3 regions of the Motilimonas thetidivivens genome follow, and region 1 is predicted to be linked to each of the others. Evidence: predicted binding sites of a transcription regulator. Region 1 holds the regulator's gene; each other region holds the start of a gene.
The links. The regulator FNR, encoded in region 1, switches genes on or off when oxygen is low (the NO sensors DNR and NnrR bind a similar motif). The targets are predictions, from matches to a motif close to TTGATCTAGATCAA.

Region 1 (8,134 bases):
ATCATTTTGCGTTGTAAGTTTTCTTGGCTGCCACACAGGTTACAAGGAATGATCGGGAATTCTTTTATCTGGGCGTATTTCTCCAGATCAGCTTCCTTACAATAAGCAAGAGGGCGAATAACCACGTGTTTACCATCATCACTGACTAGTTTAGGTGGCATAGACTTTAGTTTTCCGCCATGAAACATATTTAGCAATAAGGTCTCGAGAATATCATCACGATGGTGGCCTAAAGCAATTTTTGTTGCGCCAAGACGTGTCGCCGTTGAATACAAAATACCACGGCGCAGACGAGAGCATAGTGAACAGGTTGTTTTTCCTGCTGGGATCTTGTCCATCACTATGGAGTAGGTATCTTCTTCGACAATTTCAAAGTCCACGCCAATTTGGGTTAAGTATTGGGGTAAAACATGCTCGGGGAAGCCAGGCTGTTTTTGGTCAAGGTTAACCGCAACAATATCAAACTGGATAGGTGCATGGGCTTTCAAGTGCATCAGAATATCAAGTAGGGCATAACTGTCTTTACCGCCACTTAAGCAAACCATTACCTTGTCGCCTTCTTCAATCATATTAAAGTCGGCAATGGCTTTACCTGTTTCACGACGTAAACGTTTATGCAATTTATTCTGGTTGTATTGTGCTTTGGCCTCAGCCGTCGGTGTACCCATAGTTCTATCCACAGCAAAAAAAGTCTGCGTATTATAGCGTCAAGAATGTTCCAAGCAAGTAAGGCGGTGGGAGTGCGGCCAATTGCTTGGCCGCAATAATGCTTATTGTTGTAAGGGAGAAATGTAATCTATCGGTTTCAATGCAAGTAGGTCGCAATCCAGACTGTCAATCAAATGCTCGGCGGTATTGCCGATGAGTGCAGCGCTGATACCGGTTCGACCAACCGTACCAAGCACAACCAGCTCTGCATCAAGCTCTTTTGCGACTTGTGGTATTACGTCTTCCGCTAAGCCTTCAACCACGTGCTGCCGCTCTGCTGGAATCCCATGCTTGTTGCCATGTTCGGTAAGCATATCGACATGGCGTTTTTGTACTGCATCACTGTATTCAATAGGGTTAAAGTCGGGAAGCTCTAAGGCAATATTCACTGGTGTACTGGGGAAGGCATTGATCAAACTGACATTAGCATTGATCATTTTAGCCATGTCGAGGGCTTCATGGGTGATCTTATCGTTTAACGCCATGTGTTCATCATCTTCGGCTGTCGCATGAATAGCAGCCAAAATAGTGCCGTTTTCAGGCCAATCATGATTTTTAACCAACAACAATGGCTCCGGACATTTACGTAATAAATGCCAATCGGTGGGAGTGAAAATAACGGATTGAAGCTTAGGATGATGATGGGTGCCTTTGACGACGAGATCATGGCCAAAGTCTAAGGTTTCTTGAATAATGCTCTCAAATGGACGGTTATGCCAGAGCACTTTGGTATCAATAAACAAACCTTGGCTTCGATATGGGGCAGCCAGCTCTTCAAGCCATGCCGTCTGTTGTTGTATCACGCTGGCGCGCATTGCTTCACGCTCTTCAAGCGAAAGCATGGTGGTCATTTCAAAAGAAAAGTCATAGACAGAAAGAAACAGCTTTAATTTGGCATGCTCTTCGCGTTGACATATGTAGGCGGCGCGAGAAAGGGCCGTTTGTTCTTCTTTGGTAGGATCAATGACGACTAAGATGTTGCGATATTTAACCATACACCCCTCCGGGTTACTGATAATATTCCACGTTCCTAGTCTTAATTTAGCTCAAAATGATGTGATATTGCGCGATGGTGATCAATTATTTTATTTTTCAATTGATTAATTCCACCGCGCTGGTAGTTATTCGGCTTTAGTCGCGCCAGCAACTTCAGCTAATTGTTGATGATCGATAATGGTAATGTATTTACCTTTAACGGCGATCATTTCACTTTTTTGGAACCGACCGAGTAAACGACTGATGGTTTCTACGGTAAGGCCTAAGTAGTTACCGATATCGCCTCGAGTCATCGACAAACGAAACTCACGAGGTGAGAATCCACGTTCAGAGAAGCGTTGTGACAGGCTATAAATAAAGGCGCCTAAACGTTCTTCCGCATTTTTCTTAGACAATAATAAAATCATTTCTTGGTCGCCAACGATCTCATTACTCATCATGCGCATGATTTGCTGACGCAGCTTAGGCATCTTGCCCGATAAATCATCCAAGGTATCGTATGGGATTTCACAAATCATCGAGGTTTCGAGGGCCTGCGCGAAACTTGGATGACGGCCGGTGTTGATGGCATCAAAACCAACAAGATCGCCAGCTAGATGAAAACCGGTAATTTGTTCGTCGCCCTGTTCGGTAATGGTATAGGACTTAACGGTACCAGAACGAATGGCATACAATGCTCGCATATCTTCGCCAGCTTTATACAGCTCTTCACCCTTTTGAATTGGCTTTTTTCGCTCTATGATGTTGTCGAGCTGATCAAGCTCAGTTTCATTAAGGCTAACAGGAATACAAAGTTGGCTGATACTGCAATCTTGACAGTGTATTTCACAGCCACCTGACTGGATGCGTCTGGTATTTTTATTCTCGGACTTCATACTTACCCGAAATCTCCACTTGATATATATCAATATTGTAACATTTATTGCCTGAGTTTAAATAGCAGAATAACCGCAGAAGGTGAATTGAAAGCCAAAAAGTGATAACGCCTTAAAAATGCGAAAATAAACTTGCTTTAGCAATGAAATTAAGTCGAGTCAGAGTGAGAAAGGCTAGTTATATGTCTATTAAAAATAGATTTATAATTAATAAATCAGTTGTTTAATTGCGATGTAGCCAGTGTGAATGGCATAGAGTGCCAATAATGCACTGCCGCTATATCTAAACCAGTTAGATTGGATGACTCGCCCAATTGAATGGCTGAGTAAACCAATGGTGGCCATGGCGGGCAGGGTGCCTAAGGCAAATCCAGCCATGATTAACCCCCCATTTACGGCACTGCCGCTCACTGCAGCCCAAGAAAGGCTTGAATAGACCAAACCACACGGTAGCCAGCCCCATACCATGCCAAGAGGTAAAGCATAAAACGGATGCTTGAGGGGTAAAAAAAACTGCGCGATGGGCTGGATCCTGCGCCAAATATGTTGACCCGCTTTTTCGATGCTTTGCAAACCCAACCACAGGCGACTGATATATAGGGCTAATAGCAACATCATGATAGCGGCCAGCAAGCGAAGTAAGATGAGTGCTTGTTTTACATCAAATAGCTGACTGAGTGCCGCTGCTCCCCCTGCAATCAAAGCTCCAGCGAAAACATAGCTCAAGCAACGTCCTAGATTATAGAGCAGCAAGGTTAGCCACTGTTGAGACTTGCCGGCCTTGGGGTCGACAGAGAAGGTCATGGCACTGGCAACGCCACCGCACATACCTAAGCAATGACCTGCGCCTAGTAGACCAATGAAGAAAGCAGCATAGAAATCCGTCATTTGGGCGTATTAGGCTTATCGCAATGAACTTCTGATGCTGAGTTGGCTTGATTGCGAGCCTGCGAGTCATCTTCATCAAACAATATGTTAACGCCTTCGCGATCTAAATCTTCAAATTGATCGGAGCGTACTGCCCAAAAAAACAGACCAATCGCTATGGCTACAAACAAGATAGCGATAGGTATTAGCATGAAAATTATGCTCATTTCTTTAACAACCTCAATGAGTTGGTTACTACCACAACCGAGCTTAATGACATCCCCAGTGCGGCCATATAGGGAGGCACATGACCGGTGGCAGCCAAGGGTAGAATAAACAAATTATAACCCAAGGAAATGGCTAAGTTTTGCCTAATTACATCGCGTGTCTGTCTAGCAAGATGACGCGCCTTCGCCAATTTGCGTAACGAATCACCAATCAAAATCACGTCGGCTGAGTTCTTTGCCACATCGGTGCCGCTGCCGATGGCGACCGACACATGAGCTTGAGATAAAACGGGTGCATCGTTAATACCGTCACCGACCATTAAGGTAATACTACCTTCATGCTGGAATTGTTGCACCGCTTCGCGCTTTTGCTCAGGTGTAACGCCAGAAATTACGGTTTTGATGCCTAATTGGTCAGCAACGATTTGCGCTTGAGCCGAGCCATCCCCGGTCAACATTGCGGTATTAACCCCTTGTTGTTTAAAGTGGCTAAATGTTGCTTTGGCATCTTCCCGTAGTTCATCGGTGAGTTCAAACGCAGCCACCAATTCGTCATTGATAGTCATGACAATCAAGAGTAAGCGCGATTCAACTGGCACAGAAACGCCGCAATAGTCAGGATTACCTAACCGTACAGTTTGCCCTTGGAATTGGCCATATAAGCCTTCTCCAGGAACATTAGTGACCTGATCGACCTTAATATTTGCTTGCTTGTAGGGCGCAAATGCGCGGCTAATGGGATGTTCAGAGTGTTGCTCTAATGCGGCTGCCAGTGCGAGGGACTGAGCTTTATTTTGTGCTGAAAAAACATGAGTATTAGCGACCGAAAATTTGCCCTGAGTTAAGGTTCCTGTTTTATCAAACACAAACAAGTTGGCTTTCGCCAAGGTTTCCAAAACGTGGTTTTTTCGGATTAAAATCCCTAGTTTATTGAGTGTTGCCGTGGAGCAGGTCAGCGCCGTTGGGGTCGCTAAACTCAGAGCACAGGGGCAGGTTGCTACCAATACCGATAAGGTGACCCAAAATGCATGCTCGGGCGCAACATAAAGCCAAGCGGTGTAAGTAATGGCCGAAAAAATGAGTAGCGCACCGACAAAATAACGCGAGACATGATCTGCTACAACCTGAATTCGGGGTTTTTCGGCTTGAGCCAGATCTTGCATTCGGATGATATCGGCAATTAAGGTCGCTTGACCCGTCTGTTTGACGATCATCGTAATTGGGCTTTCAAGATTGATTGTTCCGGCGTAAACAGGCTCATCCAAAGCTTTAATAACGGGCATATGCTCGCCTGTTAACATCGACTCTTCAATGGAGGATTTACCATTGACGATAATGCCATCGGCTGGGATGGTTTCACCTGGTTTTACTAGCACGAGTTGTTCTTCGCGCAGTAGTTTAGCCGGTATATGCTCAACCGAATCGCCTACTTTTAGCCAAGCCATTTTGGGCATTAATTTTGCTAAATTGTTGCCGCTCTCGGATGCTTTACGCCTTGCTCTTAACTCGAGCATGCGTCCGATAAGCAAAAAGAAAGTGAACATGGAGATGGATTCAAAAAAGACTTCACCGGTACCCGTGATGGTGGCATAGGTAGATGCAATATAAGCGCCTAATAAAGCAATGGAGACTGGGATGTCCATGCCCAAGGTGCGGTTTCGAATGTTGCGAAGGGCGTTAAAATAAAAAGGCTGTGCGCTGTAAAGCAATACAGGCGTTGCCAAAATCATACTTACCCAGCGGAAATATTGACGAAACTCCTCTTCCATACCGGTGAAGAGATCCGCATACAAGGCGACTGCAAACATCATTACTTGCATGGTGGCAATACCTGCCAGCCCCACACGTTTCATGTAACTGCGTACTTGTTCGCGATATTGTTTTTCTTGCTCGTCAGCTTGAAAGGGAAGGGCGCGATAGCCCACTTGAGCAATGGCCTTTAAAATATCACTGAGTTTTATTTGCTCGGGATCCCAGCGAATAATTGCACGGTGCAAGGTGGTATTCACATTGATAAACGCCAGTCCAGGCAACACCCGCAATTGACGTTCAATCAACCAAGCGCAAGCTGCACAGGTGATGCCATCAATGGACACCATAACCTCTTGCAGCGATTTATTGTGCTGTACAAAATCATTTTGAATTTCTTCGAGATCATACAAATTAAGGGAATTTAGCTCAGCGGGCACCAGTCCTTCAACTTTTTGTGCAGGCTCGGTACGGTGGGTGTAATAAGAGGCTAACCCGCTATCAATAATGGTTTGTGCCACGGCTTCACAGCCGGGGCAACACATACGTTTGTTTTCACCATTAAAGGTAATAGAAAATTGGCTATTGGGCGGGATGGGCTCGCCACAATGAAAGCAGCCAGAAAAACTATTGTTTGCCATCGAGTATCACCTGCGTGATAGGGAAGGTTACATTTTCTTGTACGCGCCAACTGGCATCAAAAGGCTCAACTCTAACTGCCCATTTTCCTTCGATCTGGCTTGGGAAAGTAAATCGATAGTTCCCAGAAGCATCAGCCGAGAGCATGGTTGTAAAGTCGCGGCCAGATAAGGTGGCATGGTAAAAACTGATTTTAAGGGCTTTATTTGCCGGAACATCACCACTTGCAATGGCGACGGTGCCGTTATCACCATCCATATTTAATGAGACGGTAATGCCTAAATTAAGGGCATTATTTAATTTTGATAGGTCGGCATTTATGGCCTTACCTGTCTTGTAATAATCTTCGGCAACGAGGTCGACTTTATTGTCATGAGCAATCATAACGGTGCTGATACCAGCAATCACAGCCGCCATAGGTAAGAGGATAATGAGCCAAACCGAGCTTTGTTGATACCATTTATTTTTCACTGCATTACTCCTTAATGTGAACCTGCGAATTGTAACAAAAAGGCAAAAAAAAACCCCGAAAATTCGGGGTTTTGAGTAAGAATTAATATTTATTATTGTGGGTTAGACAGCGAGTAAACATAAGCTGCGATAATATGAACTTTATCTTCACCCAAAATGTCTTTCCAAGCAGGCATCACACCGTTACGACCGTGAAGTAAGGTATCTTCAACCGCTTTACGTGATCCACCGTATAACCAAATGTTATCAGTTAGGTTAGGTGCGCCAAGTGCTTGCATACCCGTACCATCGGCGCCATGACAGCCCATACAGGTACCAAACATTTCTTTACCTTTTTGCGCTTCTACCGCGTTTACTTTACGGCCGCTTAAGCTAAGTACATAAGAAACGATGTTTTGCAGACCTTCGCCTTCAAGTTGCTCAGGTGTTAATAAACCACCCACTGGCATCATACCTTTACGACCTTCCATTAAGGTAGTCTTGATGATGTCGCCAGTGCCGCCATATAACCAATCGTTATCGGTTAGGTTAGGGAAGCCAGTTGAGCCTTTGGCGTCTGAGCCATGACACTGAGCACAGTTTTGTAAGAACAGACGTTGACCTACTTTTACAGCTTCTGGGTTTTGCGCTACTTGCTCAACGGCAATGTACTGGCCTTGCTCATTATGGGTCAGTGCTTTAAACACTTCACCATAAAGCTCATTTGCCTTGTTCACTTCACGTTGATACTGCGAGTTTGATGTGGCAGCACGTTCAATCGAATCTTGTTTAGAAACGATATCTTGATCTGCACTGGTCCAGCCCAGCAGGCCGTTACCAAAACCACCAAAAGCAGGGAAGAGTAAAACGTAAATTACACATCCAACGATGGTAAATACAAATAATCCCACCCACCATTTAGGTAAGCCTGTGTTCAATTCTTCGATGCCGTCAAAGGAGTGTCCCATGGACTTACCTTCTTCAACACCCATTTTATCTTTTGCACACCAGTACAAAAGAACAGCACAACCTATGATGACCACTAGGGTGATCACGGTTATCCAAATACTCCAAAAAGTACTCATTATAAATTCGCTCCTGCGTTTTTATTGTCGGCACTTGGCTTACTTGCAATGGCTTCATCATCGGCAAAAACCAGATTGGCGGCTTTATCGAAAGACGATTTATTTTTACTACTGTAAGCCCAGGCGATGATGCCAATAAAGATTACAATTAAAAATCCGGTATATAAGCCACTGAATGTTCCGTAATCCATATTAACCACCCCAATTATTTAAGTGCATGACCAAGAGACTGAAGGTATGCAATTAATGCATCCATTTCTGTCTTACCTTTAACCGCATCAGATGCGCCAGCAATGTCCTCAGCTGAGTACAGTGGGATAGCATTGCCTTGCTCGTCAGTATGCCAACTACCTTTGGTTAGCATATTAAACGTTTCCATCTTCTTCGCTGTTAGCTCGCCACTGAGTTCATTCTCTTCAAGCCATGGGAAACCAGGCATATTCGATTCAGGAACCACAGAACGAGGATCGATTAAGTGCGCACGGTGCCATTCATCAGAATAACGCTCGCCTACACGTGCTAGATCAGGACCGGTACG
Region 2 (8,134 bases), 190 kb from region 1:
CGCTAACTTAAAAAGTCGTAGCCAACGCTATTGGGCCAGTATAGGCAATAAGGATTGGCATTTTGATCAACGCGAGCAGGTTGCCCTTGCCCTAGAGCAAATGACCCGAGCCGATTTGATCCGCTTTATCACTCAATTAAAATCACGTATTTCAGATCGCATCATTATGTGCAGCTATGGCTCTGCGCATGGAGGCAAAGATAAGCTTAACCAAGGCAATTTTATTTGGGATCCCGGCGAGTTTAAATTGATGGCGCCAAAATTTATTAATTAACTTCAGTTCTGGTTAAGGGCAGGGCAAACGCATGAATGTTTTTTGAACGTTTAGTGGTATTTTCTTAGACGAATATCTGCCGCAAGGATGCGGCAGTTAAGCCATCAGGGATGATTTCACGGCGTTTCGTATAAGAAAATTCCACTTTGTTCGCTTGGTTGATTGTATTTTGTACACTTATGCGCTCGCCCTAGGGTTAAAGGCATGCCAAATAGATACCGTTTGAATAAGTAGCAAAACTTCGTTTTCAGGGATGAAAACGCAGAGCGTATAGGGATATTTTTTGCGGATTGTTCATACGATATAACTTATCCAACGTTCAGTTTAATTCACTTCAGCTCAAGTCATTTAAGCATAAAAAAAGCCAAGCTTGGCGGCTTGGCTTTTTCGTTTGCATCCAATAACCAGTATTAGAATGGCATTTTCATACCTGGTGGTAGTTGCATACCGCCGGTCACTTCAGCCATTTTCTCTTTGCTGGTTTCTTCAACGCGGCGCACGGCATCATTGATGGCTGCAGCCATTAAGTCTTCCAACATTTCTTTGTCGTCTTCCATCAGGCTAGGATCGATTTCAATGCGGCGCACATTGTGGTTACCTAACATGGTTACTTTTACCATGCCCGCACCCGCTTCACCGATCACTTCCATCTTCGCAATATCTTCTTGCGCTTTTTGCATACGATCTTGCATTTGTTGGGCTTGTTTCATCAAGCCAGACATTCCGCCTTTACCAAACATAATCTTTCTCTCATTTAGGTTTATTGATTGTAATGTTGGGGTCAGCCAACATTTTTCAAGGGTTTTAATGGCTTTATTTTGGCTTGATTGACGCTTCATCAACCGTCGCGCCAAAACGCGCAATAAAAAAGTTCACTGCTTCATCTTGTTGTATATCGATTTTAGCTTGCGCTAGCCTAGCTAAGTAAATTTGCTGCTCGATTTCTATCGGTGTGGCCAAGTTGGCATCTTGACCGATTTGGATCTCAACAGATTGAATTTGCGGCAACACCTTTTGCACCGCTTGGAGCAGTTGCTGATAATTTTTGTCATTATCTAAGTGGGCACTGGTAGGCTGTAATAATAACCTTAACTGACTGGCTTGCGCCAAGTTAGCGTCAAGCAACACACTATTTAATGCCAGCTGGCGCAAGATACCGCCCAGTCCCATTTTATCGATCAGTCGACACCAAGGGTCATTGTTTTGCGGCGAAAAACCACTGGGTATTTCAAACTCAGCCATGGCTAGTGATGTGGGCAAAGCGCTAGTCGCATTTGCGACAGCCCCTTGGTCAGCATTTGACTGACGCGGCATATCAGCTGGCGCTAATGGCTCAGGGGCTTGGCGGCTTTGCTGGGCAGTGCTGGGCGCTATTTCTGCCCTAGTATTAAGCTCACCTCTTGGCTCTGAAAAGTTTGGCTCTGCATGAAGGTCTTGATTTGGACTTTGTGCAATATCTTGAGCGAGCATAGGCTCGCCCTGTCCAGCAGGCTCAAAATCTGCTCTGGCGTCCATTTCATGCGGATAGCTGTAGTCAGGTGTTTCAAAATACTGCGCATAATCATTACCGTATGCCTCGATTGGCGGCAGGTCGCCGTAATCAGGCGGGCCTTGCTCCACGGCACTTGATGGCGCCGGATTTAACGCGGTCATCGTGGTAGGTGCACTGACCTGTTTAGGCTCATCGGTTTCCCAAGGTAAATCAACCTCAGTGGTTGGCGCTGCGGTATTTGCCGCGGTATTCTGCGCAGAATTAGGCGTGGTAATCGGCGTAGTATTAGGCGCGATATTTGGCTGCGCCATTGGCGAAACAGGTGTCGGCTGAGGCGCCATCTGTTGTGCTTGAGCAGGCTCAGCTTGCGGCGCTGGTGCAGCACTTGGATTTTCGGCACTGGGATTTTCGGCAATAGGGGCTGCGACAATGGGTTTGGCTTTCGCCTTACCCGATTCAAGGGCAAGTTTGCGACTCCTTAACATGTTGCGCTTTTCGAGCACACCAGTTAAGCCCGTGGCCGCTGTTGTAACAGGCTCGTTAGATGTATTAGTTGTTACAGCCGACGCGGTAGTCATCGCTGGGCTAGCTTCAATGACATTGGCAGCCTCTGCGTATGCAGTCTCGGCATGTAACGGTTCAGGGGATTGAGCTTGGTTCAAAGGTTCAACAGCATCATCACGCCTTAGCGCCGGCGTATCTGGCTGTGTTTGCGTTTGTTCTTGTGTTTGTGCCATAGCCTGATTCGCGTTTGGTTGCGGCGCGGCAATCACGGCATTATCGGTCGTAACGGCGGGCGAAACGATGTCTTGCACCTTAGGCGTTGTCGTCGCGATCGGTGCCGTCGCGTCAACCTTTACTGGGTTATTTTGTACTCTTTGCCCAGCGGCTGCATGAGCGGCCCTTGCCGATGTAGTCAAAGGATGAAACGCGAGCATACGCAATAAGGTCATCTCAAGACCAATGCGTGGCTCAGGTGCTAATGGCAAGTCTTGTTTGCCTTTAATGGCAATTTGATAATAAAGCTGCACTTGCTCGGGGGATAACTGCTCGCTCAAAACACGAATCGGCTCGCTGTCATCCAAAGCATTGAGTGTAGAAGGCAACATATGCGCCAGTGCTACCTGATGCAAGGTGGCTGCCAACTCATTGTGTACTAGCGCAAAATCGGGTCCTAAACTGACCAGCTCAGCCACTTTTTGTAAACATTTTGCAGCATCACCTGCGGCGACAAAATGCAGCAACTGGATCACTTGATGATGGTCTAAGGTACCCAGCATGGCCAGCACCGGCTGATAGTTTACCACACCGTTACCAAACGCAATGGCTTGATCCGTTAAGCTTAACGCATCACGCATACTGCCCTGAGCTGCTTTCGCTAGCGCCTGCAGTGCGCCTTGCTCATAACTGTGTTGCTCTTGATCGAGAATATAAGCTAACTGCTGATGAATGGCTTCGCTGTTTAAGCTCTTTAAATGAAACTGCAAACAACGCGACAAAATAGTGATCGGCAGCTTTTGTGGATCTGTGGTCGCGAGCAAGAATTTAACGTATTCAGGTGGCTCTTCAAGAGTCTTGAGTAAGGCATTAAAACTGCTTTTAGACAGCATGTGCACTTCGTCAATCAGGTAAACCTTGTAACGACCTTGCGCTGGCTTGTACTGCACATTATCGAGTAGCTCACGAGTATCTTCGACTTTAGTGCGTGACGCGGCATCGATTTCAAGTAAGTCAACAAAGCGACCTTCATCGATAGCTTGGCAATGATGGCAAACACCACAAGGGGTAGATGTTACCCCTTCTTCACAGTTCAAGCTTTTCGCTAAGATCCGCGCAATACTGGTTTTACCTACGCCTCGCGTGCCGCTAAATAAATACGCATGGTGTAAGCGGTTTTGATCAAGGGCATTGATCAAGGCGGTCAGCACATGCTGTTGCCCTACAACTTGGCTAAAATTATGCGGACGCCATTTACGCGCTAACACCTGATAACTCATAGGAAGTTACTCACCTTCAAACTGGATCAAGCTAAACAACTCAACTTGCTGGGCATCTAATTTAGCTTTACCTTTTAAATCAGGTAATTCAATCACCACCCCTGCGCCAACCACGTCACCTTTTAGCTCTTTGATTAGCTTAATGGTTGCTTCTAGGGTGCCGCCCGTTGCCAATAGATCATCAATCACAACCACTTTGTCACCCGCTTCAATGGCATCTTTGTGAATTTGTAGCATATCGGTGCCGTATTCAAGATCGTAAACTTGCACCACAGTGGCTCTAGGCAATTTACCCGGCTTGCGAGCAGGCACAAAACCCGCCCCAATAGCGGCCGCTACCGGCGCACCAAAAATAAAACCACGTGCTTCGGTGCCAACCACCTTAGTGATGCCCTTGTCGCGGTAATGCGCGGCAAGAAGTTCAATAGACTTAGCAAACGCCTCTGCATTTTCGATCAAGCTAGTGATATCACGAAAAGTGATGCCGGCTTTAGGGTAATCTGCAATCGATTTAATACTGTCAGTGAGTAATTTTTGAGTGGCCGAATCCATCAGAGGGTCCTATTTTGAAGTGTCGTAAACATTAAAGAAGGTAAGCTTATTCACTTGATACCTTGCTTTCAAGGCATAGGCCTTTAAATTGAGGTTTAAGTTTCTTTTAACTGATACATCCACGTGAATAAGCATAAAAAACACACAAGTAATAATGCCTTTATCCATATCAGTGGCACTATATAGATAGAAATGGCAAAGGCCAGGCTCATTAACACTAATGCCCGTTGTTTGGTTTTTTTAGCGATGGCGCGCTTAGCCTGCCAATCCCTGATCATAGGGCCAAACCAAGGATGATTGAGCAAGGCTTGATGAAACCGCTCTGAGCTTTTAGCAAAACAAAAAGCGGCCAATAAGATAAATGGGGTGGTAGGTAAAACCGGTAAAGGAATGCCAATTAACCCAAGCAAAAATGCAAGGCAACCACAAACAAAGTAAAAAGGTCGTTTTATCATAAACTTGGTTCAACTCCCTTTTTTAATTTTACGCTGACTGCTGAGCGAGTGCGTGATGGCGTTGTAAAATCAACAAAATTTCATCGGTTTGCCGACACGGACGAATTTCTTCAAACAAGGCTTGTGCCTGCGGATAACTGCACACCACATATTTAAGCCATTGCTTGATGCGATTACCAAAGTATAAATGCTTATCGCCACTGCATTCTAACCCAGAATAGCGCAGCAGTAAGTTCACCACCTCCGCCCAAGGCATGGGCTGATGGCCCAGCTTAATCACATTGGCCAAATTGGGCATCGCCAATGCACCGCGCCCCAACATAATATCGTCGCAGCCACTTTGTTCAAGGCAGCGTTTCGCATCTTCAGCCTGCCAAACCTCACCATTGGCAATAACCGGAATGTTAATGGCTTGGCGCATATCGTTAATGGCCGCCCAATCAATACGCTCGGCGCGATAGCCATCTGCGCGGGTGCGCCCGTGCACGGTCAGCTCGGTTGCTCCGCCTTGATAAGCGGCATCGGCAATCTCTAAACGCTGACTTTTACATTCCCAGCCCAAGCGTACCTTAACCGACACAGGCTTATCTGGGACAGCTTGACGCATGGCTTTAACCGCTTGATAAATCACCTCTGGCTCTTTAAGCAAAGCCGCGCCGCCATTGGAGCCATTGACGGTTTTAGACGGGCAACCACAGTTTAAATCAATCCCTTTAGAGCCAAGCTCAACAGCCCGATAAGCATTTTCTGCCAACCATTGCGGCGCTTGCCCCAATAATTGCACGCGTACATCGGTACCCGCGTCAGTTTTACCGCCTTGATGTAATTCTGGGCATAATCGATAAAACACCTTTTTAGGCAGGCGCATATCCACCACACGAATAAATTCGGTGACACACAAATCATATTGATTGATACCGGTTAATACTTGTCGCATTAACGGATCGACAACCCCTTCCATCGGAGCTAAAACAACGCGCATAACAGGCCTCTTACAATTGAAGCGCGGATTTTAGGGTGTCACCGACATTTTGTCACCCATTGCTCAAGTTTTAGTAAGATGATCTGCATCAAATCAAGGGCTGCATTTAGCTTAAATCATGCTGTAATTGACCTATATCAGCACCTTAGCCCTGTTTGCTCACTATGATGTCAGCCTGACAATTTTTCCCAGAGTGCACAATGACTGAGCATCAAATCGCTGACTTAACCCATTTTCAAACAGAGTTAATGACGCAACTAAATGAACAAAAAAATAGGATAATCGCTTTTTTGGAGCAAGCGGAGCAACCAAGCCATCGCATGGCAGCAGCACGCTTGATGCAACTCACCAATGCAGAGTTTATTGAGTACGCCATCCACTTGGATGAACCGAAATTTAAGCCCGCCATCGCCATGATCAAGCGAATCGATGCTGCCCTATGCCAAATCGATTTAGGTTTGTATGGCTTGTGTTCGGATTGCGAAGAGCCAATCGAAATGGCCTTGCTATCACAAGATCCGACTGAGCAACGTTGTTTTCGCTGTAAAGAGAAATACCAAAAGCGTAAAACAGGCGTGATTGCGCTTTAGATTAAACAATACTGCGTCAGCATCATGTCAGGGGCGAACTTCAAGGATGAAAGCCCGCTCTGCCCCATTGCAATGCCATACCTAACCTTAAACACACCCACCTGTAATTAGTCATTCTATTTTCCGCCAGCCCGTCAAAGGCCGCAGCCGTACAACAAAACCAGCAATCCTGCTTGGGCAAATGTCGATAACTTGTTACAATCCGTTCACCTTCATCTTTCGACTCAGCCATGCTAAAGCCAGAAGTAAAACAGCTTATTCGTGAAACGTACCAAAATATCAGTCAATCTCTACCTGACTATCAAGTACGTAAAGAGCAAAACTACTTAGTGGCCGAAATCGCTAAAACCTTGGCGGGCGAATATCATCCTCAGCGCCGTATGCTGGTGGCGGAGGCAGGCACCGGAATTGGTAAATCCCTGGCGTATTTACTTGGCGGCTTAGCCGTTGCGTTGAATCTGAATAAAAAACTGATTATTTCTACCGCAACGGTGACCTTGCAAGAACAATTGATCAATAAAGATCTGCCGTTTTTCCTGCGCCATAGCAGCCTCTCGTTTACCTTCACCTTAGTCAAAGGCCGCGGCCGCTATTGCTGCGAACATAAACTACGCGCCCTGGCCGATCCACAAGATGGACAAATTGCCCTGTGGGATGAAAAGCCAAAAGCCAAAGACATTGAATTAGTTAAACGCCTATACAAAGCCTATCAAGCCGGTAAATGGCAAGGCGATCGTGACACTTGGCCCACCCCCATTGCCGACCATGTTTGGCAACAGATCATCGCCGATAAACACAGCTGTAGCCGCGCTCTTTCCCATCACCATCAGTGCCCGTTTCACAAAGCCCGTGATGAATTAGAAAAAGCCGACGTGTTGGTGGTCAATCATGCCTTATTGCTCGCCGATACCGAGTTAGGCGGTGGCATTATTTTACCTGTGCCCGATAGCTGTTTTTATGTGATGGATGAAGCTCATCATTTACCCAGTATTGCCCGTGATTTTGCCAGTGCCCATATTGCCATCAACGCCAGCATTAATTGGCTCGGCAAGCTTGAGCTACTTAATCGAAAAATTGCCCAGCAGCTCAGTGGCACCTCGACCTTAAGTGTCGGCAGTGAAATGGTGGCCAATGCGCTCACCATCAAACAAGAGCTCGGCCATGTGGCGCAATTTTTTAACCATAACACCTCGCTGTTTAACAACGATGGCAGCTATCGGTTTGCCATGGGCGAACTGCCCGACCCTTTGCCACAACATGCCAGAACCATCAGAGATGAAAGCCGCACCTGTTTAAAGGCGCTAAATAAACTCCTTAGCACCATCGCCGAGCAGCTCAAGCAAGGTGATATTAAAACCAAGGTCGCCGAGCCACTGATGGCCGATGTGGGCAATAATGTGCAGCGGTTGGAAACCTTTTTGCAGCTGTGGACCATGTTAGCCAAGGAGCCAACGGGCAAACATGCGCCTCTGGCCTGCTGGGCAAAACAGCTCGACCAAGGTGACAAAGACATCATGCTGGCGGCCTCACCGATTGAGGTAGGCGGCCTATTAGAGCAACAACTGTGGTCACAAGCGGCTGGGGTATTTTTATGCTCTGCTACGCTAACGGCCTTAAATAGCTTTGATTTTTTTCGCCATCAAAGTGGCCTAAAACAAGATGACGGCACCCAATATCTGCGCCTGCGCTCACCTTTTGACTATGACAAAATCACCCTTGCCCTGCCGGCGATGCAATTTGAGCCCGGCAGTGACAATTTTGATAATGAACTATGTGAAAAGGTGCCCAAGCT
Region 3 (8,134 bases), on a different contig from region 1:
ACGGCGGCGGATCATCACGGATTTTTCCAGCTTAAACGGTGGAATGCCAAAGGTCAGTAAACCGCCAATTTCTGGGTAGCGATCAAATACCACGGCTTTCACGCCGCCACGCGCAAGAATGTCGGCGCAGGCTAAGCCCGCAGGGCCAGCACCGACTATGGCAACTTTTTTATCGGTGGCAACCACTTGCGACATATCGGGGCGCCAGCCCATTTCAAAGGCTTTTTCGGTAATGTATTTTTCTACATTACCTATGGTCACCGCGCCAAAGTCATCATTGAGGGTACATGCCCCTTCACACAGTCTATCTTGTGGGCAGACTCGGCCGCATACTTCAGGCAAGCTATTGGTTTGATGACATAATTCCACCGCTTCTAAAATCTTGCCCTCGGTGGCCAGCTTTAACCAGTTGGGAATGTAGTTATGAACGGGACATTTCCACTGACAATAAGGATTACCGCACTCTAAGCAGCGATCCGATTGCATTTGCGCTTGATTGTCATTGAAGGGTTTGTAGATTTCGACAAACTCTTCTTTACGCACCTGAATTGGCTTTTTCGGCGGATCAATGCGTTGTACATCGATAAATTGAAACACATTTTGACTCATAACAATTCCTTACTGGGCATCAACCCTAAGCTCTGCGGTTGAACGGCTGCGATGACCTAGCAGTGAAGACAGTTCAGCTGATTTAGGTTTAACGAGTCTAAATAAAGGTAAAAACTCATTAAAATGCGCCAAAATGTATTCGGCTCTGCTGCTGCCTGTTTCATCAAGATGTAGGTTGATTAAACCGCGCAAATGCTCTTGGTGAATAATTAAATCCTCTAACTCGATGGCTTCCACCAATTCGCTGTTAAGCTTCTCGCTAAAGTCTCCGGCTTCATCGAGTACATAGGCAAAGCCGCCCGTCATCCCCGCAGCAAAGTTAACACCCACTTCGCCTAATACAGTCACGATACCGCCTGTCATGTATTCACAGCCGTTATCGCCTATGCCTTCAACAATGGCGTGGGCGCCAGAGTTTCGCACCGCAAAACGCTCACCGGCGCAGCCTGCTGCAAACAGCTGGCCACCGGTTGCACCATACAAACAGGTATTGCCTATGATGGATGCTTGATGAGAAGCAAACGCAACCCCTGAATGGGGGTGGATCACGATTTTACCGCCCGCCATGCCTTTACCGACGTAGTCATTGGCATCCCCTGTGAGATAAAGTTCAAGGCCGCCAGCATTCCAAACGCCAAAGCTTTGTCCCGCGGTGCCATTGAACATGACTTTAATCGGATCGCCCGCCATGCCTTGGTTACCATGCTGTTTGGCGATCATGCCGGAAATCAGTGCGCCCACCGAGCGATCGGTATTGCGTATCGGGTGGCGATAGATGCCGCCCGATTTCGTTGCTATGGCTTCGCCAAGTTGCTTCGCGAGTTTGCGATTAAGCTCGCCCTTATCAAAAGGCGGATTGTCTTGAGTGCAATGGAGCGCATGACCCGCCTCATTTTTTGGCGCATAAAGAATGGCCGACAGGTCGAGCTTAGCTTGTTTTTGGCTCTCACCTGGTTTAACGCTCAGTAAATCCGTGCGACCAATCAAGTCCGTCAGCTGTTTAATGCCTAACTCGGCCATGATTTCACGCGCCTCTTGGGTGATGAACTTAAAGTAATTCATCGCCATTTCAGGCAGGCCGTGATAATGGTCGCGGCGCAGTTTTTCATCTTGCGTAGCGACCCCCGTTGCACAGTTATTAAGATGACAAATGCGCAGGTATTTACAGCCTAATGCCACCATAGGCCCAGTACCAAAGCCAAAGCTTTCTGCCCCTAAGATCGCCGCTTTGATCACATCCATGCCGGTTTTTAGGCCACCATCCACTTGCAGTCTTACCTTATGGCGCAGATTATTGGCCACCAAGGCTTGATGGGTTTCGGCTAGGCCTAGCTCCCAAGGGCTGCCCGCATATTTAACCGAGGTGAGTGGGCTGGCACCGGTGCCACCATCGTAACCCGAAATAGTAATCAGGTCGGCATAAGCCTTGGCCACACCGGTGGCGATAGTGCCTACGCCCGGCTCGGAAACCAACTTAACCGACACCAAACAAGTGGGGTTAACCTCTTTGATATCAAAAATGAGCTGAGCTAAATCCTCAATCGAGTAAATATCGTGATGAGGCGGCGGCGAAATCAGTGCCACGCCCGGATTTGAATAACGCAGTTTAGCAATTTGGGTGGTGACCTTATGGCCGGGTAATTGACCGCCTTCGCCCGGTTTTGCTCCTTGCGCTATTTTTATTTGGATCACTTCTGCATGCATCAGATAGTGCGGGGTAACCCCAAAGCGACCCGAGGCAACTTGCTTGATTTTCGATAAGCGCAAATCACTGAAACGCGCAGGATCTTCACCGCCTTCCCCCGAGTTTGAGCGACCGCCCAAGGTGTTCATGGCTATGGCGAGCGCCTCGTGCGCTTCTGGCCCCAAGGCACCAATCGACATGGCCGCCGAGTCAAAGCGCTGATACAAGGACTCGGGCGCTTCAACTTGCTCAAGTGGAATGGGTTGATGCTGTCCCGTAAGCGTCATTAAATCGCGTAAACTCGACACGGGGCGATCATTCACATGCTTAGCAAACACTTGATAATCGCTGTAGTTACCCGATTTAACCGCGACCTGTAAGCTGCTGACGACATCTGGGTTATAGGCGTGATATTCACCGTCATGGACGTATTTGAGCAAACCGCCTTGCTCAAGTGGTTTGCGGTGAATATAGGCGAGTTTATTGAGTCTTAAGGCATCTTGCTCAAAGTCAACAAAGCCAGCGCCTGCGATGCGCGAGCTAACCCCTTTAAAGCAGCGCTCTATCACCTCTTGGTCTATGCCGATGGCTTCAAATAGCTGTGAGCAACGATAGCTGGCCACGGTCGAAATGCCCATTTTCGACATGATCTTGTATAAGCCCTTGTTGATGCCGTTGCGATAGTTTTCAAGGGCATCGCGTAGATTGAGATTCAACGTGCCATTATCAACGAGCTTGGCCAAGGTTTCGTAGGCCAGATAAGGGTAGATGGCGGTCGCGCCAAAACCAAGTAAGACTGCAAACTGATGCGGGTCACGACAGCTGGCGGTTTTTACTATGATGTTAGTGTCACAGCGTAAGTTATTATTCACTAACGCTTGCTGCACCGCGCCAAGAGCCATCGCCGCTGGGATCGGCAGTTGCTCTGGGGAGATATTTTTATCGGACAAAATAAGCAGCACAGTGCCACTTTGAGCTAGCGACACGGCTTGCTTAGTGACTCTATCGATGGCGGCACTCAAGCCTTCGGCTGAACTAAAGGTGATGTCTATTTCACCGTGTTGATAATGTTGCTGATCGAGCGCTAATAGCTGCTGAATATCACTGTAAAGCAGGATAGGCGAGTCAAACATCACGCGATTAGCGTGGCCCGTGGTTTCATTAAACACGTTTTGTTCTTGGCCGATGCAAGTGGCCAAACTCATCACGTGATTTTCCCTCAAAGGATCGATAGGGGGGTTGGTCACTTGGGCAAATTTTTGGCGAAAATAATCGTATAAGCTGCGTGGGCGTTGAGACAATACCGCCATTGGCGTGTCATCGCCCATGGAGCCGGTGGCCTCTTGGCCGATTTCGCCGAGAACTCGGATCACTTGCTCGATTTCTTCGGCCGAATAGGCAAAGGTTTTGTGATAGCTCTTTAGGGTCAGCTCGTCCATTTGCCGTGCGCCAATTTGGTTATCGGCTATTTTACTAAATGGAACTAAACGCTGGCTGTTTTCACTTAACCACTGACGATAGGGGTGGCGGCATTTGAGATCTTGGTCGATGGCAAATGAGGTCCAAAGTTTGCCGGTTTTGGTATCAATAACAAAAAGTTCACCCGGGCCCACGCGGCCTTTCTCTAACACTTCATCGGGTTGATAATCCCAAATACCCACCTCGGAAGCCAAGGTAATGAAATTGTCTTTGGTGATCACATAGCGAGCAGGGCGAAGGCCGTTGCGATCCAGGCCACAGCCGGCAAAGCGTCCATCTGTCATGACTATGCCCGCCGGCCCATCCCATGGCTCCATGTGCATGGAGTTAAAATCGTAAAAGGCTTTGAGGTCATCATCCATCGACGGGTGTTTTTGCCACGCCGGTGGCACCACCAAACGAAAGGCGCGAAACAGATCCATGCCACCAGCAAGAAACAGCTCAACCATATTATCAAGGGATGAAGAGTCCGAGCCCGAGGTATTAACAAAGGGCGCCGCTTCTTGCATATCGGGTAATAAGGGCGAGCTAAATTTATACGAGCGCGCCTTCGCCCACTGGCGGTTACCTTCTATGGTATTTATTTCCCCGTTATGAGCCAGCAAACGAAACGGTTGTGCTAGCGGCCAACGGGGTGAGGTATTGGTGGAAAAGCGCTGGTGGAATAAGCAAATACTGCTTTCCATGCGAATGTCGGCCAAATCAAGGTAGAAGGTGGGCAGATCTTCTGGCATCACTAAGCCTTTGTAGATCACGACCTGATTCGACAAGCTGGCAATGTAACAGACGTCATCGTTGTCGATGCGTTTTTCAATCCGTCTGCGCACTAAATAGAGGCGGCGCTGTAAATCTGCCGCGCGCCAACCGGTCGGTGCATTGATAAACAGCTGTTGAATATTAGGCAAACTGGCTTTGGCAATATCGCCTAACACAGTTTGATCGACAGGCACCTCGCGCCAACCGACTAAGGTTAAGGTTTCGCGCGCTAACTCTTCACTGATAATTTGCTTGGCTTGATCAGCGAGTTTGTCATCTTGGCTTAAAAACAGCGTCCCGACCGCGTAATTTCGGCCAAGATGCCAATCGTTTTCCTTGGCGATGGCGCGAAAGAAGCTATCGGGCTTTTGCATTAATAGGCCACAACCATCACCGGTTTTGCCATCGGCCGAAATACCGCCGCGATGTTTCATGCGATCTAATGCCGATATAGCTACTCGTACTAGTTTATGGCTCGCTTCACCTTGGGTGTGCGCGATAAGGCCAAAACCACAGTTGTCGCGTTCGAATGAGGGATGATAAAGAGACATCAGTTTGCTCCATGATTATCATTGCTTAGTATTTATTTTTAATTGTTTGGGTGCTTGGCAATGATATTTATACTTAACGTTGGCGAGAAACTAACCAGAAAAATGAGCTGAGTCAAATTCTGTTTACATTTAACTAACTTTGATAACATTTGCATTTTTTCATAACTTTCAGCTGTCTATCAAGATATCTTTAGCGGTTAAATCTATAACCCGAAATTAGCTTGGTGATTACAGCTTAAGTTTAGGTCGTTTTTTGTGCAAAAAGTTTAAATCAATGTTAAAAAATTTTTTTTACCTAAGATCACTAATTTTGATTTAGCTTCCGATCGCCTTGTTCCAGCTTGATTTAGCATGTCGGCTTCATGATTGGGGGCGCTATGCAATTACACCATTGGGTTAACACCCTAGGCCAAGATTTAAAGTCACGTTACGGCGAAACAGTAAGAAAATTAACCATTCACGCTAACTTTACCTGTCCAAATCGCGATGGCACCTTAGGTAGAGGAGGCTGTACATTTTGTAATGTGGCTTCATTTGCTGATGAGCAAATCGCCGCCGCCCCCATTGCCGAACAGCTGAATGTCAAAGCGCAGGAGCTAGCTGGAAAAAGTGATAAATATTTGGCTTATTTTCAGGCTTATACCAGCACTTATGGTGAGGTGATGACTCTCGATCGGCTTTATCAAGAGGCGTTAACCTATCGCAATATTGTCGGCTTGTGTGTCGGTACTAGACCTGATTGTGTGTCTGATGCCGTTCTTGATTTGTTATCCGGCTATAAGCAACGAGGTTTTGAAATTTGGCTAGAGCTGGGGCTGCAAACCAGCAATGATAGAACCTTAAAGCGAGTTAACCGAGGCCATGGTTGGGCTGAGTATAAAGCGGTGTGCCTTAAAGCCAGAGCATTAGGCATTAAGGTGTGTACCCATTTAATCGTTGGACTGCCGGAAGAAACTCGGCAAGATTATCAAAACACTATAGATGCGGTGGTTGCCTTAGGCGTTGATGGGATCAAACTGCACCCCTTACATATAGTGGCGGGCTCTACCATGGCTAAAGCTTATCAGGCGGGAAAAATAACCGCCTTGACCAAGGAAGAGTATGTACAAGCTGCGGTGATGATGATCCAACGCACTCCAGCTGAGGTCGTTTTCCATCGTGTGTCAGCGACGGCGCGAAAACCCACCTTAATTGCTCCGCTTTGGTGTGAAGATCGCTGGCAAGGCATCATAGGGGTGGCGCAAGGTTTAGCTGCCAATGGCGCTCAAGGGACACAAACAACTAATCCATATGTCTTTAATTCTTAGAAAATTTTTGTGACCTATCACGGAACTTTTTGATTCATAACGGTGAAACATTGGTTAATTAACGAGAGTCATTCATAATAGATAAAAGCAAATTAAAAAGGCCTGATGTCATGTTTACTTTGCGTTTCAATTGTGAATTTTTACCAACTTGGTGTAGCAAGTGGTAATGCTTTTCTTTGTTAACTTATTGCGTCGCCGCTTAGGTTGTTTTTTGTCACTAATCAGATCCAAGCTATTTCTCTGTTGGTTGTTATTAACCTCTTTGGTGCCATGTGCTGTTGCCAATAACCTCCTTTTAGATACCGAAAAGCCTCAATTGGTTAATGTGGTTGTGGCTGATAAGCACCAATATTTAGGGTTTTATCAAGATAATCTGGTGATGGGAGTGTTGACGGATTATTGGCTGCGATGGCAACACCATACCGGCATTATGGTCAATATGGTGCCTTTGTCTAAGGCAACAGAGGCGGATAATCGCAATATTTACGTAGGTCTATCTAGCGAGCTAAGAGCACCTGAACAGCTTGCCATTCCTTTGGTTGGTCTAAAAATTAAGCTTTATTACTTTCCTGAGCAGCAAAGCAAAGTCAGCCTTGCCTTGCAGGATAAACGCCATACATTAGTGCTGGGGTATATTCAAGATAAGGGCTTTTTACCCGAGAACATAGCGCAGCGGATAAATTACGATGCCAAGCCCTTTCAATCCATTTGGTCGCTTAGTTTTGCCTTGTTGAAGGGCGAAATCGACGCCATCACCTCACTTAGCTTAGATACGGGCGGTGGCCAGAGTGATGATCTACTCACCTTGTTTATGCATTCATACACCTTGATTGAGTTAGATATTCTGGCTCATGTGGCTCCCTTACAAGGTGAGTTGATTGACTGGATCAGCTGGGGCGCCAATCTGATCAGCTCTTCTGAGCTGCAAAAAATTAATTTAACTTGGCTATCCCTATCTGGGTTATGGTGGTGGCTGTTGTTACCTGTGGTCGTCAGCATTGCTTTTATCCTGTTTATCTGGCGCGCTGTTAAGCGCTTGAGACGTAAAGAAAGCTACTATATCAATGATATTCCCTTTGCTACTTTGCTCCTTAGCTTAGATGGTAAGTACTTGCTCAATGCCAATAAAATGGCCTATGAATTGGACTTGTGCGCCCCTGATAGTCAATTTAAAACCCCTACGCCGAGCTGGCTACAACCCTTGGTCAACTTAGTTAACACCAGTTTGTCTGAAGGAATGATTGTTAATCAGCAAGTTGGCCTCAATAATCAAACTCAGCAATGGCACTTATTTACCCTTAACGGCAAAGTGATCAAACGGGGGGAGCAGCAAGTGTGGTTATGCCAGTTATGTCGGCTTACCGCGCAACCTGACTTTAGACCGCTACCTGAGCAACAAGCCTTACTAAAAGACTTGTTATCTGTGATCACTAGCCCTGCATGTATTAAAGACAAGCAAGGGGTGATGTTGAGCTGTAATAGCCTTTGGTCTGATTTGGTCGGGCTCAAGGTTGAGGACGTAATAGGCAAACGCGATAGGGATATTTTATCTAAAGTTGAGCTGGCTCGTCAGCGGCCTCTTGAAGCACTTGCTTGGCAAGGGCAACTGCAACAAGAAGAAGACGTAATGGTTTCCCCGATGCGTAACGAACAAGAGCAGATCTATGCTTTGTTAGTTATCTTGAATCAATCACAAACCATCAGTCGCGCTGATTGTGAGCAAGAGAAGCAGCAACACCTCAAACAAG

Region 2: a site for FNR is predicted at 5,831-5,844, ahead of ACK8OT_RS01030 (TraR/DksA family transcriptional regulator). Genes of this name have one in related genera too.
Region 3: a site for FNR is predicted at 5,182-5,195, ahead of mnmL (tRNA modification radical SAM protein MnmL/YtqA). Genes of this name have one in related genera too.

The regions. Positions count from the first base shown of each region.
Region 1 covers NZ_JBKFDK010000001.1:396,851-404,984, forward strand. Annotated here, with positions in the region: gene ttcA (tRNA 2-thiocytidine(32) synthetase TtcA) at 1-668, opposite strand, end outside; gene uspE (universal stress protein UspE) at 771-1,703, opposite strand; gene fnr (fumarate/nitrate reduction transcriptional regulator Fnr) at 1,830-2,579, opposite strand; gene ACK8OT_RS01995 (sulfite exporter TauE/SafE family protein) at 2,787-3,467, opposite strand; gene ccoS (cbb3-type cytochrome oxidase assembly protein CcoS) at 3,464-3,673, opposite strand; gene ACK8OT_RS02005 (heavy metal translocating P-type ATPase) at 3,670-6,063, opposite strand; gene ACK8OT_RS02010 (FixH family protein) at 6,050-6,532, opposite strand; gene ccoP (cytochrome-c oxidase, cbb3-type subunit III) at 6,625-7,596, opposite strand; gene ACK8OT_RS02020 (cbb3-type cytochrome oxidase subunit 3) at 7,596-7,787, opposite strand; gene ccoO (cytochrome-c oxidase, cbb3-type subunit II) at 7,802-8,134, opposite strand, start outside.
Region 2 covers NZ_JBKFDK010000001.1:206,386-214,519, reverse strand. Annotated here, with positions in the region: gene ACK8OT_RS01060 (insulinase family protein) at 1-274, shown strand, start outside; gene ACK8OT_RS01055 (YbaB/EbfC family nucleoid-associated protein) at 685-1,014, opposite strand; gene dnaX (DNA polymerase III subunit gamma/tau) at 1,088-3,763, opposite strand; gene apt (adenine phosphoribosyltransferase) at 3,770-4,315, opposite strand; gene ACK8OT_RS01040 (YbaN family protein) at 4,411-4,770, opposite strand; gene dusC (tRNA dihydrouridine(16) synthase DusC) at 4,799-5,752, opposite strand; gene ACK8OT_RS01030 (TraR/DksA family transcriptional regulator) at 5,953-6,342, shown strand; gene dinG (ATP-dependent DNA helicase DinG) at 6,573-8,134, shown strand, end outside.
Region 3 covers NZ_JBKFDK010000013.1:72,022-80,155, forward strand. Annotated here, with positions in the region: gene ACK8OT_RS11430 (FAD-dependent oxidoreductase) at 1-609, opposite strand, end outside; gene gltB (glutamate synthase large subunit) at 619-5,079, opposite strand; gene mnmL (tRNA modification radical SAM protein MnmL/YtqA) at 5,457-6,386, shown strand; gene ACK8OT_RS11445 (transporter substrate-binding domain-containing diguanylate cyclase) at 6,598-8,134, shown strand, end outside.